DNA from 2 places in the Bacillus sp. SH7-1 genome. Region 2 is predicted to be linked to the other one. Evidence: riboswitches for the same ligand, from Rfam matches in the RefSeq annotation. Region 2 holds a riboswitch; the other holds the start of a gene.

What was found. Region 2 has a riboswitch for preQ1 ahead of DN390_RS16755 (QueT transporter family protein). Riboswitches for the same ligand answer to the same signal wherever they lie in the genome.
Region 1: linked by a shared signal. The riboswitch ahead of queC (7-cyano-7-deazaguanine synthase QueC) and the one ahead of DN390_RS16755 (QueT transporter family protein) in region 2 are both predicted to bind preQ1.

Annotation. Positions count from the first base shown of each region.
Region 1 is NZ_QNUD01000010.1:454-3,668, reverse strand. Features, by position in the region: gene kinB (sporulation sensor histidine kinase KinB) at 1-924, opposite strand, end outside; PreQ1 riboswitch class I at 1,132-1,175, shown strand; gene queC (7-cyano-7-deazaguanine synthase QueC) at 1,269-1,931, shown strand; gene queD (6-carboxytetrahydropterin synthase QueD) at 1,931-2,422, shown strand; gene queE (7-carboxy-7-deazaguanine synthase QueE) at 2,415-3,131, shown strand; gene queF (preQ(1) synthase) at 3,150-3,215, shown strand, end outside.
Region 2 is NZ_QNUD01000018.1:7,497-10,711, forward strand. Features, by position in the region: gene DN390_RS16745 (zinc-finger domain-containing protein) at 1-120, opposite strand, end outside; gene DN390_RS16750 (ribonuclease H family protein) at 133-792, opposite strand; gene DN390_RS16755 (QueT transporter family protein) at 944-1,429, opposite strand; PreQ1 riboswitch class I at 1,436-1,480, opposite strand; gene DN390_RS16760 (aldose 1-epimerase family protein) at 1,613-2,485, shown strand; gene DN390_RS16765 (reverse transcriptase-like protein) at 2,555-2,941, shown strand; gene DN390_RS16770 (DMT family transporter) at 2,955-3,215, shown strand, end outside.

The sequences.
Region 1 (3,215 bases), on a different contig from region 2:
TTTTAAAATATTTAACAAGCATTGATTTAGTTTTTGTTTTTCTCCCGCGATAAAAAAAGAAGTGCTTTGCTTTATATAATGTGTACGCACATTTGTTAAATTAGCAAGTGGTGTAATTAACGATAATGCATGTAGTAGTTCTTCCTCTAACTGTAATCTTTGTTCTTTTTCAATACTTGGTTTCGCAAAGGTTAAATAATCTGTAAGGACGTGGTTTGCTTGTTCGATTCCGTTGATGGCTATGTCGATATATAATTTTCGCTCCTGCTCAGTGCATGTATCTGATTGTAAAAGTTGCAAAAATCCTTTCGTTGAAGTTAATGGATTGCGAATTTCATGAGAGATAGACGCTGCCATTTCACCAATTAAATGAAATTTTTCAGCATTCATAAGTTCGTTTTGGAGACGCACTTGAGTTTGTAATATGTGTAGTAAATATAAAGTAAGGATCGTACCAAGTATCGTACATAACTCATACACAATAATATGTGGTATATAATCAGCCTTGTTTGTAACCTTTGAAAGGAAGAAAGGTATCCAACTAAATCCGTATGTGAGACTGTAGATAATAGCAAGTGTTATTTTTATACGATTAGAAGTTCGATTGAAAAATTTGTATGTAAATAATAGGACAATAAATAGAAGGATAGAACCGATAATCGATGGGAAAACACCTATTCCTCCTAATAAGAAGCGGTATATATTTAATACAACTAATATAGAGCCACCAGCAATAGGACCTCCGGTTAATGTACCGACAATTAATACGATATGACGCATATCAAATTGAAATCCATAATTTGTTTTTGCTGCGAAAGTGATACATAGTATAGTAACGAGGCAACATAATACAATAAATATTGCTGAATTTAATTTAGGAGAACGTTTCCCTTTTTGATTCCAAAATAAATGGTATACGAGCATTGTAACAAGGATGAATAATATATTTAAAAAGAGATAAATAATAAAGGATTTCAGTGGGATGCCTCCTCTCTTCTCACATTAAATTAATCATACTATAAAATGAAAGAAATGAAATGAGAAATAGCGGAAAAATCAGAAATTTTTTCTGGTAGTATACAATATGTTACAATAAGCCTTGTCAATGAAAGAAGGAATTCCGTGCAATGCACGGGAGAGGTTCGCGAACTCCCTCTATAAAAAACTATGGAAACAACAATATCTTTAGGTATTGTTTTGTTTTTTTATTGTGACAGTTCAAGAACGTTCTTTCTTCTTATTCGTAGTAGAGAAGGAGAATGAGTGAAATGAAAAAAGAAAAGGCAGTTGTTGTTTTTAGTGGAGGACAAGATAGCACGACATGTTTATTTTGGGCAATAGAGCAGTTTGCAGAAGTAGAGGCTGTAACGTTTAATTACAATCAACGTCATAAGCTAGAAATTGATTGTGCAGCGGAAATTGCAAAAGAGCTAGGAATTAAACATACGGTACTAGATATGAGTCTATTAAATCAACTTGCTCCAAATGCGTTAACGAGAACGGATATGGAGATTACACATGAAGAAGGTGAATTACCATCGACGTTTGTAGATGGAAGGAATTTACTATTCTTATCATTTGCTGCTGTGTTAGCAAAACAAGTTGGAGCACGTCATATTGTAACGGGTGTATGTGAAACTGATTTTAGTGGTTATCCAGATTGCCGTGACGTGTTTGTGAAATCGTTAAACGTTACTTTAAATTTATCCATGGATTATCCGTTTGTGATTCATACACCACTTATGTGGATTGATAAAGCAGAAACATGGAAATTATCAGATGAACTTGGAGCATTCGAGTTTGTTCGAGAAAAAACATTAACATGTTATAACGGAATCATTGGTGATGGTTGCGGTGAATGTCCAGCATGTCAACTTCGTAAAGCAGGATTAGATACGTACTTACAAGAACGCGAAGGAGCGAGTAACTAATGGATAATTTCTTTGGATTTCGCATTGTAGAAAATTTACAAAAAATGGACGAGGATATTCAGCGTAAACAGCTCAAATATCATAATAAAAGAGTAATGGTCAGCAAGGAATTTACATTTGATGCAGCACACCATTTACATTGTTATGAAGGGAAATGTAAAAACTTACATGGTCACACATATAAAGTTGTATTTGGGATTAGTGGATATGTAAATGAGATAGGTCTTGCGATTGACTTTGGAGATATAAAAGAAATTTGGAAGAATGAAATAGAAATTTATTTAGACCATCGTTATTTAAACGAAACGTTACCAGCTATGAATACGACTGCTGAAAATATGGTCGTTTGGATTTACGAAAAGATGGCAGAAGCATTACTAAAAGATAATCGTGCGAACGAATATAAAGGAGCTCGTGTTGAATTTGTTCGTCTTTTCGAGACGCCAACTAGTTATGCGGAAGTAAGACGGGAGTGGATGCTCGATGAGTAAAATCCCTGTCTTAGAAATATTTGGTCCGACTATTCAAGGTGAAGGAATGGTTGTAGGGCAAAAGACAATGTTTATCCGTACAGCTGGCTGTGATTATAGCTGCGCTTGGTGTGATTCTGCTTTTACGTGGGATGGATCGGCTAAAGATCAAATTAGACAGATGACAGCAGAAGACGTTTGGAATGAGCTTGTAGAAATTGGTGGCGAAAATTTTTCTCATGTTACGATTTCAGGTGGAAATCCAGCATTGCTGAAAAATATTGAGTTTCTTCTTTCTATATTAAAAGAGAATGGAATGCGAACAGCAATCGAAACACAAGGGAGTAAATGGCAAGAGTGGTTACTTCAAATTGATGAGATAACGATTTCTCCAAAGCCACCAAGTTCGACAATGAATACTGATTTTCAGAAGTTAGATGCTATTATTCAGAAACTAGCAGGAAAAGATATTAGTTTAAAGGTAGTAGTATTTGACGATTATGATTTCGAGTATGCAGTTAAGATGCACGAACGTTATCCAGATGTACCATTTTTCTTACAAGTAGGGAATGATGATACAAAAACTGTGGATGATACGATGCTGATTAAGAAATTATTAGATAAGTATGAGTGGCTGATTGATAAAGCTGTAAATTGTAAAGAGATGAATAATGCAAAAGTATTGCCGCAGCTTCATGCCTTAGTATGGGGAAATAAACGCGGAGTATAATGAGAAGGGATGTTTAAAATGGCAGGAAGATTAGATGAAGATTTAAAAGATGTAACATTATTAGGAAATCAAAATACAAAATAT
Region 2 (3,215 bases):
ACAAAATGAATGAGCATAATATTTACTATTTGTCTTTCGATTATGTTCTCGCAAAAAACACCCTTCACAATACGTTTCTAATAAGTCATTTACCTCTGTAATGAGTTGCTTTTTATCCACGGTTGCACCTCTCTATTCGGTTATTTCTTTATGACTATCAATGACTGTTCCTTCTAATGCTTGCGTTGCTAATTGATGTGCTTCTTTATTTTGTTTTCTAGATATTGGCTCGCATACAAGTTTTAATTTCATTTGCTTCGATTTTTGTTCAATTTGGTCTAAATAATGATTTAAATGCTCATCATAGCAAGGCCATTCTCCGGCCAATTGTTGCAATACCACTTGAGAATCCCCGCGAAGTGTAACTGCTTCATACTTAATCCCTAATTCCTCGAGTATATTCATACCGTATAATAATGACGCATATTCGGCTTCATTATTATCATATATACCTTCTATATATGCGTTGCGGCGAATTCGGTAGTTTTTATTTCCTTTTTTATAGTACACACATATACCTACTCCAGCTTCTTTCGTCTGCACATCATAACCACCATCAAAATAAACGAGTATTTCTTGGGGCTCATCCTCCACTTGCTTACTCAGTTTTTTCATCTCTTTTAATGACCATTCTGCATCCATTTCATCGTAAAATAATAATTCTTTTACTCTTCCTGTTTTCTCGAAATCCTCTGCAAATTGCAGTACATCTTCTATGTTCATATAATCTGTCGTTAATTCCGTCTGCAAACCGCGCTTTGTTTTATACAACCAATGAATTTTATATTTCATACTAGATTCCCCTTATGTAAGACTTCTTATATGTATCCAGCTAATGAAAGCCTCACTTTATTTTATTATATTTTATCAAGAGTCTCTGAATTATATTCAGTATTATCACATGCAAAAAGAGCTATCCCTTTAGGAATAGCTCTTTCATCTATTACATAAATCTTTCAAATTGTACTCGCTTATTAATCCAGTACATTACAGGCATACCAATGGCCATTACAACAAATTCACCAGCTGCACATGTTAACCAAGTCAACATAAATGGTAAATCAAATGCAAGATGAAGTTCAATTGCAATCATAAACATTGTAATTGTAAAGATAACTGTATTAAAAATCATACGAGCCCAAACACCTTTAATGAATCGCATAGAAATAATGGTTGCAACTAGTGCAAGAATAGATTGCCCTACTCCAAATACTAAATCGTAAGCGATCATAGGTGAGAAAAAGAGATTCGTTAAAAATACACCTAATACAATTCCGTAAATTGCTTTCTTATTAAATACAACGAGATGATTAAACATCTCTGAAATACGAAACTGTACACTCGTAAAGCCAAATGGCTGAATAAGCATAGAAACAGCAATATATAATGCCGCTAAAATACCATTACCGACTAATGTTCTAATATTCATGACAAAATCTCCTTAGTTTTTTTACGTGGGATGGTTTCGAACCACGTTATTCGTTTTTTAAGCAACAAGATTATATTTTACGCGGTAGCCCCCCTTTCGTCAATAGATTCCTATCATGAACTACCTTTTTTCTTTTAGACAACGTATAATGAAATATATGAAAGATTTAGGAGGTTTTACTTCATGACTGCAACAATTCAAAACGAAAAAGTGATCGTTACCATCTCTGACAAGGGTGCAGAATTACAAAGCGTGCGCTTAAAAGAAGACAATACAGAATACTTATGGCAAGGTGATTCTACTTATTGGGGACGCCGTGCACCCATTTTATTTCCAATCGTCGGCCGATTAGTAGATAATACATACTACGTAGATGGTAAACCTTATTCTTTAACACAACACGGCTTCGCTCGTGATCTTACATTCTCTGTAAAAGAACAAAGTGAAACGAAAATCACTTATATCGTTACTAGTAATGAAGAAACATTAAAAAAATACCCATACGAATTCGAATTACTCGTGTCTTATGAACTAGATGGACAAATCGTTCATGTAACATATGAAGTGAATAATCCTACTTCAAAAGAGATGTTCTTCTCAATCGGAGCACATCCTGGTTTCAACTTCCCGTTATTAGAAGGTGAATCATTTACAGATTATCATCTATCATTTAATGGTTCTGAACGCTTAGAAACAAGTGTATTAGAAGGCCCTTACCTTTCAAGTAAAAAGCAATTAATCGCTGAAAATACGAATGAGTTACCACTTACATACGATTTATTTAAAAATGATGCGCTTATTTTTGAAAATATGAATACTGATGAAATCTCTATTCGTTCTCATAAGCATAATAAATTTGTAAAAGTAGAATTTGACGGATTCCCATTTGTCGGCGTATGGACACCAGGCGAGAACGCACCTTTCCTATGTATCGAACCTTGGTACGGTATTGCTGATGAAGCAAATCCAGCAAAAGATTTCAAGGAAAAAAAAGGAATTCAATCTTTACAAGCGAATGAAACATTTACATGTCGTTATAGCATTACAATTGGCTAATTACTCTATCCCCTACTTCAAAGAAATATATAAGTAGGGGATCATCTTATAATTTGGAGGTTTCTCATTTTGATTGAAGTATATATTGATGGTGCATCAAAAGGAAATCCTGGTCCTTCTGGTGCAGGAGTATTTATTAAAGGGGTTCAACCAGCTGTACAATTATCATTCCCCCTTGGGACAATGTCCAATCATGAAGCAGAATACCACGCTTTACTTGCGGCATTAAAATATTGCACGGAGCATAATTATAACATTGTCTCTTTTCGTACAGATTCGCAACTTGTCGAGCGAGCTATTGAAAAAGAATACGCAAAAAATAAAATGTTTGCACCTCTATTAGAGGAAGCACTGCAGTACATAAAAAATTTCGATCTCTTTTTTATTAAGTGGATTCCAAGTAGTCAAAATAAAGTCGCTGATGAATTAGCTAGAAAAGCTATCTTACAAAATTAACGGGGGTATGAGTGTGAAAAAAGATTGGATTGCTCCTCTTGCTTTATTATTTGTCTCTTTTATTTGGGGAGCTACGTTTGTTGTCGTTCAAAATGCTATGTCTTTCGTTGGTCCATTTACGTTTAATGGGATTCGCTTTTTATTCGCTGGAATTATTTTATTATTCGTTCAAATGATTTTCTCAAAAAAAGCTTCAAAACAAGATATAAAACAGAGCAGTCTCGCGGGACTAATCGTTGGATTCTTTTTATGCGTTGGCTATGTATTACAAACA